3 linked regions of the Aromatoleum petrolei genome follow. The main gene of each other region encodes a partner of the protein of the gene in region 2 in a complex. Links are inferred from orthologs where the notes say so. Each region holds a gene or a part of one and is shown on either strand. Other genes may lie near its edges.

Region 1 (7,232 bases), 1.5 Mb from region 2 along the record:
CGAACTTCGCCTTGCCGTTGTCGATCTCCTCGAACTTCACCTTCTGGAACTTCTCCGCCTCGCTGTAGAACGCGGGGCCGGTGAACACGTTCACGCCGAAGCCTTCGACCGCTTCCGCCGGCTTGCCGTCGCGCGTCATCTGGAAATACGCGTGCGCATTGAGCGGCGCACCGCCACCGTTCACGATCTCGTAGGCCACGTCGACGAGGTAGCTGCCGCGATGGAACGTCATCAGCTTCGCGACCTTCACGCCGTTCTGCTCGGGCGCCTCGAGGCGCAGCGTCAGGCTGTCCTGGCCGTCCTTGAGCACCTGCTCGCCGGCCGGCAGTGCGAACGCCGTCTTGTGGTTCGGCAAGCCCTCACCGATCAGGCCGGACTGCGCGGCGTACAGGTGCTCGGCGCCGTCGTCGAACAGCACGAAGTTGCGCGACACGTCGGCCTTGGACTTGTGCTGCGCGAGCTCAAGGCGAACGATGCTGCCGCCTTCGGCGGACACCTCGGCGGTCATCACGTCGGTGCGTACCGTCACGCGCGGAGCGCTGGATACCGCCCCACGCGCTTCCGGCACCGCCGACACACCGGCCATGCTCGCGCTGGGCGTCGGCACCGCACCGGGAACGGACGAACCCGGCGCCTGCTGCTCGGCTACCGCCGCAGTCGGCGCGGGAGCGGGACGATTGTGCTTCTGCCAGCCGTCCCACAGCATGATCACGGCGAAGGAGAAGATGAGGAAGAGTATCAGTCGACGCTGGTCCATCGGATTCTTATGTTCTGGGAAGAGTCAGGGAACGGGATCATACCCGCCCGGATGGAATGGGTGGCAACGGCCCACCCGCTTGAGTGCCAGCCACCCGCCCTTGCGGGCGCCGTGGCGCTGGACGGCCTCGGCCGCGTATTCGGAACAACTCGGGTGAAAACGGCAGTTGCGCCCCAGCATCGGGCTGATCGCGTATTTGTACACGCGCAGCAGGCCGAGGAGCAGGGACTTCATCATGGCCGCAGGCGCGCGAAGAGCTGCGCGATGTCTTCGTTGATCATCGCGCGCGTCGCATCCCTGACCGGCGCGTGCAGGCGCACGATCAGGTCGTGGTGGGGGAGTACCGCACGGATCTTGCGAAACTGTTCGCGCACGATGCGTTTCACCAGGTTGCGCACGTTGGCGCGTTTCGCCAGCTTCTTCGCCACCACGACGCCGAGGCGCGCCGTGCCGAGTTCGTTGGGACGATAATGAACGACGAAGAAGCGTCCCTTGATCGCCCGCCGAAAAGCAAAAACGGATGAATACTCATCCGTTTTGCGTAATCTGTAGGCGCTGAGGAATCTCTGATCAACGCCCGACGGGCTGCTCACCTCAGACGGCGAGGCGATGACGGCCCTTGGCGCGACGAGCGCGGATGACGGCGCGACCGCCACGGGTCTTCATGCGGACCAGGAAACCATGGGTGCGCTTGCGACGGACGACGGAAGGCTGATAGGTGCGTTTCATTTCGGTTGGCCAGTGAAAGGGTCAAACCGCGGATTTAATTGGATAATACCCTGTTTGTCAAGCACAATTTTTACCCCAGGCTGTGGATAACTCTGACGTGCGGGGGTAGAATCGAGCGTTTCCTTTCCCGCCCGCCCTTCGCGCACTGCCGATCACGGCCCGTCGCGCGCCACCGGCAGCCGGGATGCCCCCGAAACACACTCGCGCCATCGTTGCTCCTTGTCGCTGCCTTCCATCGCAGCGGCCGGCCGGAACGAGGCGTTATTGGAAATCGTGTCACAAGCCCTAGCCTTCGAGTCCGTGAGTCAAGATTTCTGGTCCTTCTGCCTGTCGCGCCTTGAAAGTGAACTGCCGCCGCAGCAGTTCAACACCTGGATCAAGACGCTAAGTGCGGAGGCCGGCACGAGCGACGAACCGTCACTGCGCCTGTTCGCGCCCAACCGCTTCGTCATGCAGTGGGTGCGCGAACGCTATCTCAAGCGCATCGCCGAGCTCGGCGAGGAGTTCCACGGCGGCCCGATGCCGCTCGAGCTCGTGATGTCCGAAGCCGGCAACACGCGCGCCGCCCCCCGCACGGTGGCACCGGTGATGCCGGTCGCCGCCGAGAAGACGGCCGCGAACGTCGCCCCAGCGCCGGTCGCCGCGCCCGCGATCATCGTGCGCGCCGAGCCCGAACCCACCGCGAGTTCGGCCGATCTCGCCTACGAGAAGACGCGTCTCAACCCCGATTTCACCTTCGACACCCTGGTCACCGGCCGCGCCAACGACCTCGCCCGCGCCGCCGCGATGCAGGTCGCGCAGAACCCCGGCACGTCCTACAACCCGCTGTTCGTCTATGGCGGCGTCGGCCTCGGCAAGACCCACCTCGTGCACGCCATCGGCAACGCCGTGTACAAGCGCAACCCGCGCGCGGTGATCCGCTACGTGCACGTCGAGGATTACTACGCCGACGTCGTGCGCGCCTACCAGCAGAAGAGCTTCGACGCGTTCAAGCGCTACTACCGCTCGCTCGACCTGCTGCTGATCGACGACATCCAGTTCTTCAACAACAAGAACCGCACGCAGGAAGAGTTCTTCCACGCCTTCAACGCGCTCACCGAGGCGAGGAAGCAGATCGTCATCACCTGCGACACCTATCCCAAGGACATCCAGGGCCTGGAAGATCGCCTGATCTCCCGCTTCGACTGGGGCCTCACGGTGCAGATCGAGCCGCCCGAGCTCGAGATGCGCGTCGCGATCCTGCAGAAGAAGGCCGAGGCGCTGCGCGTCGAGCTCACCGACGACGTCGCCTTCCTGATCGCCAAGAACCTGCGCTCCAACGTGCGCGAGCTCGAAGGCGCGCTCAACAAGGTCGTCGCCTTCGCGCGCTTCCACGGCCGCGGCATCTCGCTCGAGGTGGCGAAGGACGCGCTCAAGGATCTGCTCAACGCGCACAACCGCCAGCTCACCATCGAGCATATCCAGAAGACGGTCGCCGACTACTACAAGATCAAGGTCGCCGACATGCACTCCAAGAAGCGCACGCGCGTGATCGCCCGCCCTCGCCAGGTCGCGATGTGGCTCGCCAAGGACCTCACGCCGATGTCGCTGCCGGCGATCGGCGAGGCCTTCGGCGGACGCGACCACACCACCGTGCTGCACGCCTGCCGCACGATCGCGGACCTGCGCCTCGCGGACCAGCAGCTCAACCACGACGTGCACGTGCTGACGCAGGTGCTGCGCGGATGAGTGTGCCGCGCCGCACCGCTTCCTTGCCCGGACAAACGGAATAACTTCAAACGGAAGATCCTGACGCCATGCTTCTGCTCACCACCACCCGCGATGCGCTCCTCGCCCCGCTGCAGTCGGTCGCCGGCATCGTCGAAAAGCGCCACACCCTGCCGATCCTGTCGAACGTGCTGATCGAGAAGCACGGCGACCAGCTCACCCTGCTCGCCACCGACATCGAGATCCAGATCCGCACGACCACGGGCGGACACATCGGCGGCGAGGACGCCAACATCACCGTCGCCGCGAAGAAGCTGCAGGACATCCTGCGCGCGCTGCCCTCCGCCGGCGAAGTGGTGCTCACGCTCGACGACAAGCGCCTCACGGTGAAGGCCGGGCGCAGCCGCTTCGCGTTGCAGACCCTGCCCGCCGCCGACTACCCGCGCATGAACCTGCCCGACGGCGACGCCACGCGCTTCAGCATCAGCCAGAAGAGCTTCAAGCGCCAGCTCGCCCAGGTCGCCTACGCGATGGCGCAGCAGGACATCCGCTACTATCTCAATGGTCTGCTGCTGATCGCCGACGGTAAGGAACTGCGCATGGTCGCCACCGACGGCCATCGCCTCGCCTTCGCCTCCAGCCCGCTCGAGGCCGAAGTGCCGCGCACCGAGGTCATCCTGCCGCGCAAGACGGTCATGGAGCTCGCGCGCCAGCTCGCCGACAGCGAGGACCCGCTCGAAGTCGTCCTCGCCGGCAATCAGGTGGTGTTCCGCTTCGGCCCGATTGAGCTCGTCTCCAAGCTCATCGACGGCAAATTCCCCGACTACGAGCGCGTGATCCCGCAGAACCACCAGAAGCTGCTGACCTTCGAGCGCGCACCGCTGCTCGCGACCCTGTCGCGCGTCGCCATCCTCACCAACGACAAGTTCCGCGGCGTGCGCCTCGTGCTCGGCGACGGCATGCTGAAGATTGCCTCGACCAACGCCGAACAGGAAGAAGCGCAGGAGGAGCTCGAAGTCGACTATCACGGCGACGCGCTCGACATCGGATTCAACGTCACCTATCTGCTCGACGTGCTCACCAACATCCACGAGGACCAGGTCGAGTGGCGCTTCAACGACGGCAACTCGAGCGCGCTGGTGACCCTGCCGGGCAACGACCGCTTCAAGTACGTGGTCATGCCGATGCGAATTTGACGCACACGGCGCCCGCCGCCGCAGCGTTCTGACGCCCCGGGCCCTCCCGGGGCGCGTTCTTTGATGATTCATAGAGATTGACGATGTCCGATCCGCAAAACCTGCCTCAGTCCGCCCCCGTCCCCGCTCCCGCTCCGTCCGGCGACTACGATGAATCCAGCATCCAGCAGCTCGAAGGCCTGGAAGCCGTGAGGAAGCGTCCCGGCATGTACATCGGCGACACCTCCGACGGCACCGGCCTGCATCACATGGTGTTCGAGGTCGTGGATAACTCCATCGACGAGGCGCTGGCAGGCCACTGCGACGACATCGTCATCACTATCCACGCCGACAACTCGATCTCCGTGGCCGACAACGGCCGCGGCATCCCGGTCGGCGTGAAGATGGACGACAAGCACGAGCCCAAGCGCTCGGCGGCCGAGATCGTCATGTGCGTGCTGCACGCCGGCGGCAAGTTCAACCAGAACAGCTATAAGGTGTCCGGCGGCCTGCACGGCGTGGGCGTATCGTGCGTGAACGCGCTGTCGAAGTGGCTGCGCCTCACCGTGCGCCGCGACGGCAAGAAGCACTTCATGGAATTCCACCGCGGTGTGCCGCAGGAGCGCGTGATCGACGTCGTCGACGGCGTCGAGGTCAGCCCGCTGAAGGTCATCGGCGAGACCACCAAGCGCGGCACCGAGGTCCATTACCTCGCCGACGACGACATCTTCGGCACCGTCGAATACCACTACGAAATCCTCGCCAAACGCCTGCGCGAGCTGTCCTTCCTCAACAACGGCGTGAAGATCCGCCTCGTCGACCAGCGCACCGGCAAGGAAGAGGACTTCGCCTTCGCCGGCGGCGTGAAGGGCTTCGTCGAATACATCAACCGCACCAAGTCGGTGCTGCACCCCAACGTGTTCTACGCCGCGGGCAGCACGCGCATCCCCACCGGCCACGGCCACGACGCCGAGCTGGGCGTCGAAGTCGCGATGCAGTGGAACGACAGCTACGCCGAACAGGTGTTGTGCTACACCAACAACATCCCGCAGGCCGACGGCGGCACCCACCTCACCGGCCTGCGCGCGGCGATGACGCGCGTCATCAACAAGTACATCGAAGAAAACGAGATCGCCAAGAAGGCCAAGGTCGACATCACCGGCGACGACATGCGCGAAGGCCTCGCCTGCGTGCTCTCGGTGAAGATGCCCGACCCCAAGTTCGCCAGCCAGACCAAGATGAAGCTGGTGTCCTCGGAAGCCCGCCCCGCGGTCGAGGAAGTGGTCGCCGGCAAGCTCACCGACTTCCTGCAGGAAAACCCGATCGACGCCAAGACCATCTGCGCCAAGATCGTCGAAGCCGCGCGCGCCCGCGACGCCGCCCGCAAGGCGCGCGAGATGACGCGCCGCAAGGGCCTGCTGGACGGCGTCGGCCTGCCCGGCAAGCTCGCCGACTGCCAGGAGAAGGATCCCGCGCTGTGCGAAATCTACCTCGTCGAGGGTGACTCCGCAGGCGGCTCCGCCAAGCAGGGCCGCGACCGCAAGTTCCAGGCGATCCTGCCCTTGAAGGGCAAGATCCTCAACGTCGAGAAGGCGCGCTTCGACAAGCTGCTGCAGAGCCAGGAGATCGCCACCATGATCACCGCGCTCGGCACGGGCATCGGCAAGGAAGACTACAAGCCGGAGAAGCTGCGCTACCACCGCATCATCATCATGACCGACGCGGACGTCGACGGCGCGCACATCCGCACCTTGCTGCTGACCTTCTTCTACCGCCAGATGCCCGAGCTCGTCGAGCGCGGCCACATCTACATCGCCCAGCCGCCGCTGTACAAGATCAAGCACGGCAAGAACGAGATGTACATCAAGGACGAGGCGGCGCTCAACCAGCACCTGCTGAAGCTCGCCCTCGACGGCGCCGCGCTCGTGCCGCGCACCGGCGCCGCCCCCATCGTCGACGAGACCCTCGGGGGACTGGCCCGCAGCTACCTGCTCGCCGAAGCGGTCATCAACCGCCTCTCCGGCTACATCGACGGCGCGGTGCTGCACGCGATGCTCGCCCACGACATCGAAGTCAGCCTCGCGGACGAAGCCGCCACCGCCGCCGCCGCCGCGCGCATCCGCCCGCACCTGCCCGACGAAGTCCAGATCCGTCCCGAGTACCATGAGGCCTCGGAGACCTGGCGCATCGCCATCGAGCGCATGCTGCACGGCAACCGCAAGCGCGGCTGGATCGACGAGGAATTCATCGTCTCCGGCGACTACCGCAGCATCCGCACCGCCGCCGCCGCCATCGCCGACCTGATGGGCGAAGGCGCCGAGATCCGCCGCGGCGAGAAGAGCCAGCCCGTCACCCGCTTCGCCGACGCCATCCGCTGGCTGCTCGCCGAAGTCGAACGCGGCCTCAGCAAGCAGCGCTACAAGGGTCTGGGCGAGATGAACCCCGAGCAGCTGTGGGAAACCACGATGGACCCCGCCGTGCGCCGCCTGCTGAAAGTGCAGATCGACGACGCAATTGCCGCCGACGAGATCTTCACTACGCTGATGGGCGACGACGTGGAACCGCGTCGGGCGTTCATCGAGGGGAATGCCCTGTTTGCGCGGAACATCGACGTTTGATGCCTTGTCGCCGGCAATGCTCACCAGCGCGGGCGTCGAAAATGGCTAAAGCAACAGCTTGTTTGCGCCGTTATAAATATTGATTGTGCTGGAAGAAATTCCAGTTATGATTGATCGCCCAACCTGTCAACCCTTGCTTCGGTGACCATTGGATGAAGACACTCCCGCGGCGGCTGGCCTTCGCATTCCTTGCAGGCACTGTCCACCTCGCATCGGCGGGTGAGTTCGACATGAGCGTCGACATGC
Region 2 (7,288 bases):
GCGATCATCGACTGCGACGTACATCAGGGAGACGGTACTGCCGCAATCCTGTCCGGCGATCCGGATGCGTTCACGCTGAGTATCCATGGCGAGAAGAATTTTCCCTTCCGCAAGGCGAGATCCACCCTCGACATCGAACTCCCGGACGGGACCGGCGATGCGACCTATCTCGCGGCGCTCGGCGGCGGTCTGGAGGAGATTCTCGAGGCGATGAAGCCGGATCTGGCGATTTATCTTGCCGGCGCCGATCCGTATCGCGACGATCGCCTGGGACGGCTCGGGCTTAGTTTCGAGGGACTGGCTGCCCGCGACGAGATGGTCCTGCGATGGTGCGTGGACCACGGCACGCCGGTGGCGATCGCGATGGCAGGCGGGTACGCGCGAATCATCGAGGACACTGTCGCCATCCACGCGGCAACGATCGCGACGGCGGCCCGCTTCTCTCCTGCACTGCAAGCAGCCGTGCGCGGGCGAACGGCACGCAGTTCCGCGCCGCCTCGCCCTTAGGAACGGTCAGCGGGCGCCGGCGGCCTGCCGGCGGCTGCGTTCGGCGCGCAGCAGGCCGGCGATGTCGGTGTTGCCGTTGTCCAGCGCCCAGCTTTCGGCCGTGAAGCCGGCGTCGTTCTTCTGGTCGAGATCGGCGCCGGTCTTCAGCAGACGGCGGACGACGTCGATGTGGCCGTTACGTGCTGCAAGCATCAACGAACTGGATCCGTTCGGGGCAAGCGCGCCGACGTCGGCGCCGCGCGCGAGAAGCCGGTCGACGATCTCGGCGCGTCCCTCGAACGCCGCATACATCAGCGGCGTCCAGCCATCGTGGTTCACCTCGGCACCCGCTTCGAGCAATACGTCGACGATGGCGATCTCGCCCTTGAGCACGGCCAGCATCAAGGCCGAATCACCCGCCGCGTTGCGCAGCGACACCTTGGGGCGGTGCTTGAGCAGTTCCTTCACGGTGTCGAGGTTCCCTTCACGCGCGGCGAGGATCAGCAGGGTGCTGCCTTGCGCGTCGACGGTGTTCGGATCGACGCCGCGTGCGATGAGTTGCATGAGTTGCGGCGTGTCTCCCCGACGCGCCGAGCTGAGGGCGTCTTCGTAGCTGTCGGCTTGCGCGGTCGAACCGAGGAACGCGCTGGCGAGGATCGCGGAGACGAGGAGGCGCTTGATCGATTCAGTGGGCTTGGGCATGGCGAAAGAGGCGGAAGAAGTTTTCGGTGGTGGCCGATTCGATGCGCTCGAGCGGTTCATTGCGCAGGCGGGCGATCTCTTCGGCGACGTGGATGACCCAGGCAGGTTCGTTGGTCTTGCCGCGATGTGGAACCGGCGCGAGATACGGGGCGTCGGTTTCGATGAGCAGGCGGTCGAGCGGCACGTATTGCGCGACGGCCTTCAGCTCCCTGGCGTTCTTGAACGTGACGATGCCGGAGAACGAGATGTAGAAGCCGAAATCGAGGGCGGCCTCGGCGACGTCGCGCGATTCGGTGAAGCAGTGCATCACGCCGCCGGCTTCACCGGCGCCCTCCTCGCGCATCAGGCGCAGGGTGTCGTCGGCGGCGGAGCGCGTGTGGACGATCAGCGGCTTGCCGCATTGGCGGGCGGCACGGATATGGGTGCGGAAGCGTTCGCGCTGCCATTCGGGCGCGTCCTTCTGCCAGTAGTAGTCGAGGCCGGTCTCGCCGATGGCGACTACTTTGGGGTGCTCGGCAAGTGCCAGCAGGCGGGCTGCGTCCGGTTCTTCGACACCGTCGTTGTCAGGGTGCACGCCAACCGAGGCGAACAGGTTGGGGTGGCGCTCCGCGAGCGCGAGGACTCGCGGGAAATCTTCCATTTTGACGCTGACGCACAGGGCGTGGCCGACGCGGTTCGCGGCCATCGCCGCAAGGATGGCTTCTTCGCGCTCGGCCAAATCGGGGAAATCGAGGTGACAGTGTGAATCTACGAACATCGATGACACGTCAAAGAGTATGGGTGGGGCGGTTCGAGCCGAGATGACCGGCGAGGATCTGTTCGATGCGCGCACGCAGGGCCTTGCCGGACTCGTCCGAACTGAAATGCACGCCGATACCCTGGGTCTTGCCGCCTTGGGCACCCTGGGGGGTGACCCATACGACGGTCGCCGCGACAGGATGCTTGGTCGGGTCGTCCATGAGTTGCAGGAGCATGAAGACTTCGTCCCCGAGCGCATGCACGCGTGGCGTCGGCACGAAGATGCCGCCGTTGGCCAGGAAGGACATGTAGGCGGCGTAGAGCGCGGATTTCGAGTTTATGTTCAGCGACAGCACGCTGGGGCGTGCGACGCTCGGCTTGGGAGCTTCGCTCATCGGCGGGTTCCGGTCACGGCGCGCGCATAGCGCAGGAGCATGTCTTCGAGCATCAGCCTTGCATTGAGCGGATGCTGTGCGACCCGGCGAATCCGGGCGAGTTCATTGTAGCAGTTCGTCACAGCCGCCACGCTGGTGCGCTGCGCGAGCGCGGCAATGACATCATCCTCGCCGGGGAAGAAGCGCACCCGTCCGCCAAGGCGCAACGAAGCGAGGTCGGTAACCCAGCGTTGCAGCCATTCGACGAGCTGCGGCATGCCGAAGCCGGCAGCGACCGCTTCCTTCGATTTGAGCCAGCTTTCCCACTGGCCGGCGAGTCTCAGCGGATCACCGGCGGGCAGCGCTGCAATGTCTTTCACGAAGCGCCGCAGCAGGACGTCCGCGCCGCTCTTCGCAAGGCGCTGGGCTGCAAGCGGCATGCCGCCTGTGAGCGCGAGCAGGTCCGCGGGCGGTGCATCCGGGCCGGAGAGCCATTGCGCCACGATGTCCGCCGCCGGGCGCGCGAAGCTCCACTGCTGGCAGCGGCTGCGGATGGTGGGTAGCAGTCGGCGCGGGGCCGACGACACGAGCAGGAAGATGCAGCCTTCCGGCGGCTCTTCGAGCAGCTTCAGCAGGGCGTTGGCGGTGAAGGCGTTCATCGCCTCCGCGGGATCGACAATGATGACGCGCCGGCTGCTCTGGTGTCCTGTCACGGAGAGCGCCTCCTGCAGGTCGCGGATCTGTTCGATCAGGATCTGCGAGGATTTCTTCTTGCCGCTGCCGGCTTCGCCACCGTCGCCGCCGTCCCCTGCCTCGCTCTCCGCCGCCGCGTCGGCTTCGGGGACGATGGGCAGCAAATCGGGGTGATTGCCGGATAGCCGTAGCTGACAGGGCGCGCAGTGGTCGCAAGCGTGCCCGTCGCCCGCGGGGGCCGCGCACAGCAGGCTTGCCGCGAGCACGTCGGCGAGCTCGCGCTTGCCGAGGCCTTCGGGACCGACGAAGAGCAGCGCGTGCGGCAGCCGCCCGCCGAGGCCGACCAGCCGCTGCCAAGCGTCCTGCAGCCAAGGGTGGATCATCGGAAGAAGCGCTCCACGACGATCGCCTCGATCTCGGCACGGATCTGTTCGGGCGGGCGGTCGGCCGCGATGACGCGGATGCGCTCGGGGGCCATGCGCGCACGTTCGAGGTAGGCCGTGCGCACGCGCTCGAAGAAGTCACGTTGCTCGCGCTCGAAACGGTCCGGCGCGGCACCGGTATTGGCGACGCGTGCTGCGGCGATTGCCGGCGGCAGATCGAACACGAGGGTCAGGTCGGGCTGGAAGCCGGGGTGAACCCAGTCTTCGAGGGCGGAGAATTTGGCGGCGTCGAGGCCGCGTCCGCCGACCTGGTAGGCGTAGGTGGCGTCGGTGAAACGGTCTGAAACGACCCAGGTTCCGGCTGCGAGCGCGGGATGGATGCGGGCGGCGAGATGTTCGCGACGTGCGGCGAACATTAGCATGGCCTCGGTTTCGAGGTGCATGGGCTCGTGCAGCAGAAGCTCGCGGAGCTTTTCGCCGAGGTCCGTGCCGCCCGGTTCGCGCGTCTGGTCGACAGTCAGCCCGCGGCCCAGGAGGAGTGCGACGACCGCCGCAATCTGGCTGCTCTTTCCAGCCCCGTCGATGCCTTCAAAGGTGATGAAGCGCCCGCGGGCGCGCGTCTGGTTCAACTTCCCGATCCCCGCTGATAACGATTGACCGCTTTGTTGTGGTCGTTGAGGTTGGAGGAAAACTCGCTGGTCCCGTCGCCGCGGGAGACGAAATACAGGTATTCGGTCTGCGCAGGGCGTACCGCAGCGTTCAGCGATTCGGCGCCCGGCATCGCGATCGGCGTTGGCGGCAGCCCGGCGCGAGTGTAGGTGTTGTAGACGTGGTCGGTTTCGAGGTGCCACTTTTTCAGACGACCATCGAAGGACTCGCCGTAGCCGTAAATCACGGCGGGATCGGTCTGCAGACGCATGCCGATGCGCAACCGGTTGGCGAAGACGGAGGCGACGAGCCCGCGATCCTCCGGGCGCCCGGTTTCCTTCTCGACGATGGACGCGAGGATCAGCGCGTCGTAGGGCGACGCCAGGGGAACCCGCGGATCTCGCATCTCCCATGCCTGGGCGAGGCGCAGCTTCATCGCGGCATATGCACGACGCAGTACCGCGATGGCGCTCGACTGCTTGTCGAAGAGGTAGGTGTCCGGGAAGAACAGACCTTCCGGATGTGTCTCGGTCGCCCCGATGGCGCGCAGGATATCGGCATCGGCAAGACCTGCAGTGTCCTGCTGCAGGTGCGGGTTCGATTCCAGCGCCGCGCGGACCTGGCGGAAGTTCCAGCCCTCGACAAAGCGGACTTCCGCCTGCGATACATCGCCGCTGGAAAGCTTCAGGATGAGCAGCCAAGGCGTGATGCCTTGATGCACCTCGTAGCTGCCGGCCATGATGCGGCCGGCCTTGCCCGTGATGCGGGCGAGCCAGTACAGCGCCCGCGGACTGACGTCGACACCGGCCGCGGCGATCGTCGCGGCCGCCTGGCGCATGGTGTGGCCGCGCTGGACCGTGAAATCGATGAGCGGCTGCGCCAGCGTGAGCGGACGCTGCGCGTACCACCAAGCCGCGGCGGACACGCTCGCGACAACGAGCGCAAGTGCGATCAGCAGGCGGAGAACGATGGGCTTCATCGGAGTGGATATCGTTGCAGAACGCGCGACGAGCAGGCTGGCGGCAAAAGCTGGCGGAAATGTTTGGCCCGCAACCATTGCGTCTGCGGGGCCCTATAATACTTCATCCCAATTCCACATCCCTCCTCCGCCCCGACAAACGCACATGAACACGACCTGGACTGAATTTCTGGTAAGCGAAGGCGCCACGCTGGAAGACTCGGGCATCCGTTTCGATGCTCCGGAAGCGGACGTGCGCGCCGTGGAATCCAACACCGTGGCGGTGCCGCTGGTGCACCTCGGCCTGATCCGCTGCGCCGGCGATGATTCGGTCGGCTTCCTGCACAATCTGCTGTCGAACGACGTGAAGAAGCTGGGGCCGCAGTCTGCGCAGTGGTCCAGCTTCAACACGCCCAAGGGCCGCATGCTTGCGAGCCTGCTGCTGTGGCAAGACGACTCCGGCCAGATGATCGCCACTTCGGCCGACATTCAGCCGATGCTGCAGAAGAAGCTGTCGATGTACGTGCTGCGCAGCAAGGTGAAGCTTGCCGACGCGACGCCGGACACGGTACTGATCGGTGTTAGCGGAGTCACTGCGGACGCCACGCTCGCGAGTGCCGGCATTACCGCGCCAGTCGGCCCGATGACGCAGTCGGTGACCGGAGATTTGCGCTGCATCCGGCTTGACCAGCGCAATCTGGTCGTTGCGGTGCCGGCTGCCGTTGCGCCCGAAGTGTTCGCGAAGCTGACGGCAGGCGGTGCGACGAAGGCCGGTACGGCAGCGTGGCAACTGGCGATGATCCGTGCCGGCCTGCCGCTGATCACTGCGGCGACGCAGGAGGAATTCGTCGCCCAGATGCTGAATTTCGAGGTCATTGGCGGAGTCAGCTTCAACAAGGGCTGCTATCCGGGCCAGGAAATCGTCGCCCGCACGCAGTATCTCGGCAAGCTCAAGAAGCGCATGTATCGCGTGCATGTGCCGGGCGATTCGGCTCCCGCTGCCGGTGCCGACCTGTTCACACCGGAGTTCGGAGAGCAGTCCGCCGGCAAGCTGGTGAACGTCGTTCCCGCGCCCCAGGGCGGCTTCGAGGCGCTGGCGGTGATGCAGATCAGTTGCGCCGAAGCAGGCGAGGTGCATCTGGGCAGCTCGCAGGGGCCGCTGCTGCAGTTCCTCGACCTGCCTTACGCGCTACCCGAAAAATGAGCGGCGAAGCTTCGGGTTGCGTGCATTACTTCGTCTATTACCGCGTCCGTGCGGATGCCGAGCACGAGGACGCTGAGGCGACCGTGCGCGCCATGCAGGCAGCGCTGGAACAGCGCACGGGCGTCGCAGGACGGTTGATGGAGCGGCGCGACGACGCGGTGACGTGGATGGAGGTCTATGAGGGCGTGACCGATCCGGACGGTTTCGAAGCGGCCCTGAGGATCGAGGCCGATGCGCATCGGGTCGCGAGCATCGTGGAGTCCGGTTTCGCGCGTCACACGGAACGCTTCGTCGAATGTGCCTGATCGTCGTCGGCTGGCACGCCCATCCGGACTATCCGCTGGTCGTGGCTGCCAACCGCGACGAGTTTCTCGCCCGTCCGGCGGTTCCCGCGCACTGGTGGACCGATGCGCCGGACCTGCTCGCGGGGCGCGATCTGGAGGCGGGCGGGACGTGGATGGGCCTCAGCCGCAGCGGGCGATTCGCCGCGCTGACGAATTACCGCGATCCTACGCTCCACCGCCCGGGAGCTCCGTCGCGCGGCACGCTGGTGCGCGACTGTCTGACCGCAACCGACGATGCGGACCGGCAGTTGCGGAAAGTGGCCGAGGTCAGCACGCAATATGCGGCGTTCAACCTGCTGGTGGGCGATGGCCGGGAGCTTGGCATCCATGAAAGCACGACAGGTTCAGTACGGATACTCGCCCCCGGTATCTATGGGCTGTCGAACCATGTGCTCGACACGCCCTGGCCCAAGGTAAAGCTCGCACGCGACCGTTTCACCTCGGCACTCGGCGGCCTGCCGGACACGGATGCGTTCCTCGAACTGTTGCGTGACGACGAGCCGGCGCCCGACCATCATCTGCCTGAGACCGGGGTGAGTGCAGACTGGGAACGGTGGCTGTCGCCGGCGTTCATCCGCGCGCCGGGCTACGGTACGCGCTGCTCGACGCTGATCCTGCTGGATCGCGACGGAAATGTGACCTTCCGCGAATGGTCCTAGAACGCGCAGGGCAAATTCGCGAGCGAAGTCATGCATCGGTTCACGGTTGCATCCGGCGGCTGAAAGCTTCAGGCGTGTTTCGGCACCAGCGAGCGGCGC
Region 3 (7,283 bases), 670 kb from region 2 along the record:
TTCTTCACCGAGCTCGACGGCGACGCCGCGACCTCCTTCGGCCCCAACGTGTGGCGCGTACGCGCGCTGCTCGCCGGCAGCCCCGACCGCGACTTGCCCGAGGTCGGCCGCACCCTGCTGGGCGGCCCCTTCCGCCTTTCTGGCTACCGCTACGGCGAACTCGCCGCCGATCAGGTGGCGCTCGTCAGCGGCGCCTACTACCGCCAGATCACGCGCCTGCCCGACACGCTCGGCCGCGGCGTGTACGCCGGCGCGACAGCCGAATGGGCGGAGCTGCGCAACTATGGCACCGCGCTCACCCCGGACCCCGGCCGGCACCGCGCGTATTCCCTCTTCCTCGGCGCCGACACCGCCCTCGGTCCGATCTACGTCGGCGCGAGCTATTCGCCCGAAGTGGGCGACGTGCGCTACTACCTGCAGCTCGGACAGCCCTGAGGCACGTGCGGCCGATCGCCCGGGGCGGGTCCGTCAGGCCGGTCGCCGATAGCCATCCGGCACGCCGTCGGGTGACAGCATGATCTGCCACAGCTGCAGGTCGCGTGCGCGGAAGGCGCCCGCGCAGCTGAGCAGGTAGTAGGACCACATGCGGCGGAAGCGTTCGCCGTAGCGTCCGGCGAAGCGCGGCCAAGCCGCTTCGAAGCGTGCATGCCAGGCCATCAGCGTGCGGTCGTAGTCGGCGCCGAAGTTGTGCAGGTCCTCGATCACGAAGAGATGCTCGACGGCCTTCGCAACCTGCCTCAGGGCTGGCAGATCGCCGTTCGGGAAAATGTAGCGGTCGATCCACGGGTCGGTGTGCGCGGTGCGGAAGTTGTTGCCGATCGTGTGCAGCAGGAAGAGCCCGTCGTCTCGAAGGCAACGGCGCGCGACCGCGAAGTAGGTGCGCAGGTTATGCCGGCCGACATGCTCGAACATGCCAAGGCTGGCGATGCGGTCAAACGGCTCGTCGATTTCGCGGAAGTCCATCAGGCGGAACTCCACGGGCAGGCCGGCGCAGCGCTCGCGCCCGTACTCTGCCTGCGCCCTCGAAATTGTGAGGCCGACGCAGCGAACGCCGTAGCGTTCGGCTGCGAACTTCATGAGGCTGCCCCAGCCGCAGCCGATATCGAGCAGGCACATGCCGGGCCGCAACCCGAGCTTGCGGCACACCAGGTCGAGTTTCGCCTCCTGTGCCGTCGCCAGATCGTCAGCGTCCGCCCAGTATCCGCAGGTGTATGCCATGTACGGATCGAGCATCGCCTCGAAAAAATCGTTGCCGAGGTCGTAATGCACTTCGCCGACGAGCTTCGCCCGGCGCGGGCTCTGCAGGTTCGTGAGATGTGCGCGCAGCACGTGCCAGACGAACTTCGGCGAACGCGCCGCGCGGTCGAGGTGGGCTCGCACGATGCGATGGATCAATTCGTCGACCTGTGGTGCATCCCAGTCGCCATCCATGTAGCTCTCGCCCAACCCCATGCTGCCATGCAGGAGGATCCGGTCCGCGGCCTCCGCGCGATGCAGCCGCATGTCCCACGGCCGGGTGCCGCCGATGCAGATGTCGGCTTCCCGCAGCAGCCCGGCCAGCAGCTCGACACTGCCCCCGTATGGCGCTCGTCGCGTCACCGTCGTGCCGCTGCAAAGGTGCGACTCTGGCAGCTCGTGAAACTCCGGGGCCATGCACGCTCCTCCTTCTCCGTGTGCCGCCTGTGCACGGGCGACGCTCGTCCGCGAACACCCATTCCGGATATGTTCGACTTTCAAAGGATAGACCACGCTTCGCACAATTCCGTTTCAGCGCGCGGGGCCGGAGGCCATTCCGATATCAGGCAAGTGCGGCGTCGAGCACCATCATCGCCGCGAAGCCGACGACGAGGCCGGTCGTCGCGAGCGTCTCGTGGCCGCGACGGTGCGATTCCGGAATGATCTCGTGGCTCACGACGAAGAGCATCGCACCCGCTGCGCCGGCGAGGCCCCAGGGCAGAAGTGCCTGCGCCTCCGCAACCACCGCGGCGCCGGCGAGCGCCGCGATAGGCTCGACCAGACCGGACAGGGCCGCCACCGCGAACGATACTGCCCGGCCGTAGCCGGCGGTCGCGAGGGCGATCGCAACGATCAGCCCTTCGGGCACATTCTGCAGCGAGATGCCGGTCGCGACCGCATTGCCGGTGCTCGCAGAGACGCTTGCGACTCCGATCGCGAGCCCCTCGGGAACGTTGTGCACCGCGATCGCGAACACGAACAGCCAGACCGCCCCTGCGCTGCGCTCCGACTGTGGTTCATGCGAGTGGGGCAGGGTGCGGTCGAGCGCGAGCAGGACCGCGGCGCCCGCGCCCATCGCCACCGCGACGAGGAACACCGCGTCCACGCGGCCGAGTCCGAGGGCGACTGCCGCGTCGAGGCCAGGAAGGAGCAGCGAGAACACGCTCGCTGCAAGCATCACGCCCGCACCGAAGCCGAGCAGAACCCCCTTCACGCCGGCGGCGATGCGGCGCATCACGAGCACGGGCAGCGCACCGAGGGCGGTAGCCAGCGCAGCCATCGCGCCCCCAGCGAGGGCGTCGGGGATTGCGAACGCGCCGGCATCGACGCTGCGCACGAGTTGCGTACCCAGCACCACGAAGCCGGTCAGGACGATCAGCCACCCGCCGAGCGCGCGCAGCGCCCCGGCCGCGTTGGCATGCTGATAGTGCAGGCGGGCGACTTTGGCAACCATGATGCGACTCCTTTCAGTTGGGCGATTGCGTCGAATCCAGTATTGCCGTGCGCTGAAAATAGTTCTAATTGAACATTAATAAGTATTCGATAGATTTTCAGTATTTATTCGCCCGCGGCAAACCGGCGCGTCCTATTGCACCCGGGCACCGCCCGCAATCGCACCGGGAGCGTGCTCGGCGCTCTGTTAGAATCCCGCGCCATGAGCTATCAAGTTCTCGCCCGCAAGTGGCGGCCGAAATCCTTTGCGACGCTGGTTGGCCAGGAGCATGTCGTGCGCGCGCTCAGCCACGCGCTCGCGACCGGCCGGCTGCACCACGCCTGGCTGTTCACCGGCACTCGCGGCGTCGGCAAGACCACGATCTCCCGCATCCTCGCGAAGGCGCTGAATTGCGAGACCGGCGTCACGGCCGAGCCCTGCAACCAGTGCTCCGCCTGCCAGGCGATCGACGCCGACCGCTTCCCCGACTATGTCGAGATGGACGCCGCGTCGAACCGCGGCGTCGAGGACATGGCCGCGCTGCTCGACAAGGCCGTGTACGCGCCGGTGCAGGGGCGCTACAAGGTCTACATGATCGACGAAGTGCACATGCTCACCGGGCATGCGTTCAACGCGATGCTGAAGACGCTCGAGGAGCCGCCGGAACACGTCAAGTTCATCCTCGCGACCACCGATCCGCAGAAGATTCCCGTCACGGTGCTGTCGCGCTGCCTGCAGTTCAACCTCAAGCAGATGCCGCCGGGCCACATCGTCGAGCACCTGTCGCGCATCCTCGAGGCCGAGGCCATCCCCTTCGAGGCGCCGGCGCTGCGCCACCTCGCCAAGGCCGCCAACGGCTCGATGCGTGACGCGTTGTCGCTGCTCGACCAGGCGATCGCGCACGGCACCGGCAAGGTCGAGGAAGAGCAGGTCACCCACATGCTCGGCACGGTCGGTGACGACCACCTGTATGCCGTGCTCGATGCGCTCGCCGCCGGCGACGTCACGGCGCTGCTGGCGGTCGCCGACCGCATGGAAGCGCGCAGCCTCTCGTTCGATGCGGCGCTGCAGGCCCTCGCATCCCTGCTGCATCGCGCCGCTCTCGCGCAATTCGCCCCCGCCGCGATCTCCGACGAGGCCGAGCGCGCGCGCCTGCAACCCTACACCGAGGCCTTCGACGCCGAATTCCTGCAGCTCGCGTACCAGATCGCAATCCACGGCCGCGACGAACTGCCGCTCGCGCCCGACGACTACGCCGGCTTCACGATGACGCTGCTGCGCCTGCACGCCTTCCGTCCCGACATGCCGGCAGCCTTGGGCAGCCCTGCGACCGAAGGCGGAGGAGGGGGTGTCGCACGCGCCTTGCCGCCTGCCGCTGCGCGACCGCCGGCTGCATCGCACCCAGCCTCCGCGAGCGCCGCTCCCAGACCCGCTCAGCCGGCCGCCATCGCTCCCGCCGCGCTTGCCGTCGCGGAAGCGCCGGCTGCGTCGGCCGTGCCCGCCCGCGCCCCTGTGGCGCCTTCCCCTGGCGCCGCATCCGCGCCTCCTGCAACCCGGGCCGAAGCGCCGATCCCTGTGGAAGCCCGCCCCGAGCCTTCCAACTCGGTGCCACCCTGGGAGGATTTGCCGCCCGAAGCCTTCTTCGGCCAGAGCGCCGAACCGGCTGCGCCGGGGGGCGAGTCGCCGCGCGAGGTCGTGCCGGCTCCGCCCGTTGCGCGTTCCGCGCCGGTGGAGCGGCCCGAACAGGTGGCCCCGTCCGCTCCTCAGCCCCAAGCGCCCTCCGTGTCGCCGGCGCCGCCGACCGCCGACGGCGAGGCGGCGGGGGATTTCGCCGCCGGCAATTGGCACGGCCTCATTCGCCGGCTCGGTCTCGGCGGGCTCGTGCGCGAGTTCGCCCAGCACTGCGAGTGGCTGGGCTTTGCCGACGGCGTGATCGACCTGCGCCTGTCGAATGCCCATCGCCACCTCCTCGACATGAACCCGGGCGTGGTGGAGCGCATCCAGGATCAACTCGCTTCCCTGTATGGGGCGCCCCTCAAGCTGCGCGCCACGGTCGGCGCGATCGCCGGCGAAACTCCCGCGCAGCGCGACGAGGCCGATCGTCGTGCGCGCCGCGCCGAGGCCGTTGCAGCGCTCGAAAGCGATCCTTTCGTGCGCGAACTGATCGAACGATTCGACGCAACCCTCGTGGAAGCGTCGGTGAAACCACTTTGAATCCCCAATTGCGGAGAAACGCACCATGATGAAGGGCGGAATCGCCGGCCTGATGAAACAGGCCCAGCAGATGCAGGAAAACATGAAGAAGATGCAGGACCAGCTCGCGCTCGTCGAAGTCGAGGGCCAGGCGGGCGCCGGCATGGTCAAGATCCTCATGACCTGCAAGCACGACGTTCGTCGCGTCACCATCGACCCGTCGGTCATGGACGACAAGGAAATGCTCGAAGATCTCGTCGCCGCGGCGATGAACGACGCGGTGCGTCGTGCCGAGGCGACCACGCAGGAGAAGATGGCGGGCTTCACCGCCGGCCTCAACCTGCCGCCCGGGATGAAGCTCCCGTTCTGATGAGCTCCCCCTCGAGTCTCGACGAACTGATCGAGGCCCTGCGCGCGCTGCCTGGCGTCGGCCCGAAGTCGGCGCAACGCATGGCCTACCACCTGCTGCAGCGGGATCAGCGCGGCGCCGGACGGCTCGCGCGGGCGCTCTCGCACGCGCTCGAAGTGCTGCGCCACTGCGAGCGATGCAACACCTTCTCCGAGGCCGACATCTGCCAGCGCTGCGCCAACCCGCAGCGCGACCACTCGCTGCTATGCGTGGTCGAGATGCCGGCCGACCTCGCGATGATGGAGCAGACGCAGCTCTACAACGGCCTGTACTACGTCCTGATGGGACGCCTGTCGCCACTGGATGGTATCGGGCCGCGCGAGCTGCGGCTCGACAAGCTCCTCGCGCGCGCCGCGGACGACGATGTGAAGGAAGTGATCCTCGCAACCAACTTCACCAACGAAGGCGAAGCGACCGCCCACGTGATTGCCGAGCTCCTCGCCGCGCGCGGCGTGAAGGTGAGTCGCCTGTCGCGCGGCGTGCCCGTCGGCGGCGAGCTCGAACACACCGATACGGGAACGATTGCGCAGGCTCTGGTCGAGCGTCGCGCGCTCTGACAAAGAGGTTTGCTGCGTTGCGGAAGTTGCGCTGCAGCAAACGGTTTCCGGCGAATCCGCGCTGTCATGCGGGAGTGCATCCGGGGTCCATGTCAATGACATGAGCTCGGCATGACCTCTTTTTATGTATCAGGCTTTTTGCTAAAATCCCGCAGTTTTTTTGTATCCGGAAACGGGTTTCTTTTCAGGGATGAGGTCATGAGCGTGGATCAGAAGATGGACAGTGGCCGCCGGCAACTGCTTGTCGCGACGTCGGCCGCCGGTGGCGTGGCTGCGGTGGCGACGGCTGTGCCGTTCGTTGCCAGTCTGACGCCGTCGGAGCGTGCGAAGGCTGCAGGTGCGCCGGTCGAGGCGGATATCAGCAAGCTCGCGCCGGGCGAGATGATGACGGTTGAATGGCGTGGCAAGCCGGTGTGGATCCTGCGCCGGACCCCGGAAATGCTGGCTTCGCTCGACAAGACCGACGCCGCCGTGAGCGATCCGGAATCCGCCAAGGAGATGCAGCCGGAGTACGCGAAGAACAAGAGCCGCTCGATCAAACCCGAATACCTCATCGCCGTAGGAATCTGCACCCACCTCGGCTGCTCGCCCAGCGACAAGTTCAAGGTCGGCGCCGAGAGCGGCATGGGCGACGATTGGCACGGTGGCTTCCTGTGCCCCTGTCACGGTTCCAAGTTCGACCTTTCCGGTCGCGTGTACAAGAGCATGCCGGCGCCCGACAACCTCGAGGTGCCGCCGCACAAGTACCTTTCCGATACCACGATCCTCATCGGTGACGACTCCAAGGCCTAAGCGATGACCACAAAATCACAACAACTGCTCAACTGGGTCGACGAGCGTTTCCCGCTGACGTCCACCTGGAAGGCGCACCTGTCCGAGTACTACGCGCCCAAGAACTTCAACTTCTGGTACTTCTTCGGTTCGCTCGCGCTGCTGGTGCTGGTGATCCAGATCCTGACCGGCATCTTCCTGGTCATGCACTACAAGCCGGATGCCTCGCTCAACGCCTCGGGCATTCCCGTTGCATTCGCCAGCGTCGAGTACATCATGCGCGAAGTCCCGGGCGGCTGGCTGATCCGCTACCTGCACTCGACCGGCGCCTCCGCCTTCTTCATCGTCGTCTACCTGCACATGTTCCGCGGCCTGCTCTACGGTTCCTACCGCAAGCCGCGCGAACTGATCTGGATTTTCGGCACGCTGATCTTCCTGGCGCTGATGGCTGAAGCCTTCATGGGCTACCTGCTGCCGTGGGGCCAGATGTCGTTCTGGGGCGCGCAGGTCATCGTGAACCTGTTCTCGGCGATTCCGGTCATCGGCCCGGACCTGTCCGTCGTCATCCGCGGCGACTTCGTCGTGTCCGACGCCACGCTGAACCGCTTCTTCTCCTTCCACGTCATCGCCGTGCCGCTGGTGCTGATCGGCCTGGTGCTCGCGCACATCGTCGCGCTGCACGAAG

The links. The genes of interacting proteins can lie anywhere in the genome.
Region 1: the proteins of holB (region 2) and dnaN are in contact, whole or in part, in a cryo-EM structure (PDB 8GIZ), measured with the Escherichia coli proteins. The link is inferred for Aromatoleum petrolei from one-to-one orthologs.
Region 3: the proteins of holB (region 2) and dnaX are in contact, whole or in part, in a cryo-EM structure (PDB 8GIZ), measured with the Escherichia coli proteins. The link is inferred for Aromatoleum petrolei from one-to-one orthologs.

Annotation. Positions count from the first base shown.
Region 1 is NZ_CP059560.1:2,703,580-2,710,811, reverse strand. Bases 2,393-5,335 are described here. They hold dnaN (DNA polymerase III subunit beta), read left to right. Parts: upstream 2,393-3,282; coding sequence 3,283-4,389; downstream 4,390-5,335. Other genes in these bases: gyrB (DNA topoisomerase (ATP-hydrolyzing) subunit B), read left to right, coding at 4,473-5,335; dnaA (chromosomal replication initiator protein DnaA), read left to right, coding at 2,393-3,214. Outside these bases: membrane protein insertase YidC, read right to left, coding at 1-757; membrane protein insertion efficiency factor YidD, read right to left, coding at 782-991; rnpA (ribonuclease P protein component), read right to left, coding at 991-1,413; rpmH (50S ribosomal protein L34), read right to left, coding at 1,352-1,486; more of dnaA, read left to right, coding at 1,787-2,392; more of gyrB, read left to right, coding at 5,336-6,986; ToN1_RS12355 (retropepsin-like aspartic protease), read left to right, coding at 7,217-7,232. UniProt on the Escherichia coli protein: Confers DNA tethering and processivity to DNA polymerases and other proteins. Acts as a clamp, forming a ring around DNA (a reaction catalyzed by the clamp-loading complex) which diffuses in an ATP-independent manner freely and bidirectionally along dsDNA.
Region 2 is NZ_CP059560.1:4,241,238-4,248,525, reverse strand. Bases 1,348-4,346 are described here. They hold holB (DNA polymerase III subunit delta'), read right to left. Parts: upstream 3,377-4,346; coding sequence 2,318-3,376; downstream 1,348-2,317. Other genes in these bases: mltG (endolytic transglycosylase MltG), read right to left, coding at 4,002-4,346; tmk (dTMP kinase), read right to left, coding at 3,373-4,005; ToN1_RS19395 (PilZ domain-containing protein), read right to left, coding at 1,956-2,321; ToN1_RS19400 (TatD family hydrolase), read right to left, coding at 1,348-1,945. Also shown: ToN1_RS19410 (histone deacetylase family protein), read left to right, coding at 1-507; ToN1_RS19405 (ankyrin repeat domain-containing protein), read right to left, coding at 514-1,188; more of ToN1_RS19400, read right to left, coding at 1,172-1,347; more of mltG, read right to left, coding at 4,347-5,003; CAF17-like 4Fe-4S cluster assembly/insertion protein YgfZ, read left to right, coding at 5,149-6,186; ToN1_RS19370 (DUF4936 family protein), read left to right, coding at 6,183-6,491; ToN1_RS19365 (NRDE family protein), read left to right, coding at 6,482-7,189; ToN1_RS19360 (GNAT family N-acetyltransferase), read right to left, coding at 7,258-7,288. UniProt on the Escherichia coli protein: Part of the beta sliding clamp loading complex, which hydrolyzes ATP to load the beta clamp onto primed DNA to form the DNA replication pre-initiation complex.
Region 3 is NZ_CP059560.1:3,568,037-3,575,319, forward strand. The notes cover bases 2,393-5,386. They hold dnaX (DNA polymerase III subunit gamma/tau), read left to right. Parts: upstream 2,393-2,890; coding sequence 2,891-4,882; downstream 4,883-5,386. Other genes in these bases: ToN1_RS16320 (ZIP family metal transporter), read right to left, coding at 2,393-2,689; ToN1_RS16330 (YbaB/EbfC family nucleoid-associated protein), read left to right, coding at 4,908-5,231; recR (recombination mediator RecR), read left to right, coding at 5,231-5,386. In the rest of the region: ToN1_RS16310 (patatin-like phospholipase family protein), read left to right, coding at 1-435; cfa (cyclopropane fatty acyl phospholipid synthase), read right to left, coding at 469-1,653; more of ToN1_RS16320, read right to left, coding at 1,799-2,392; more of recR, read left to right, coding at 5,387-5,827; petA (ubiquinol-cytochrome c reductase iron-sulfur subunit), read left to right, coding at 6,026-6,619; ToN1_RS16345 (cytochrome b), read left to right, coding at 6,623-7,283. UniProt on the Escherichia coli protein: Part of the beta sliding clamp loading complex, which hydrolyzes ATP to load the beta clamp onto primed DNA to form the DNA replication pre-initiation complex.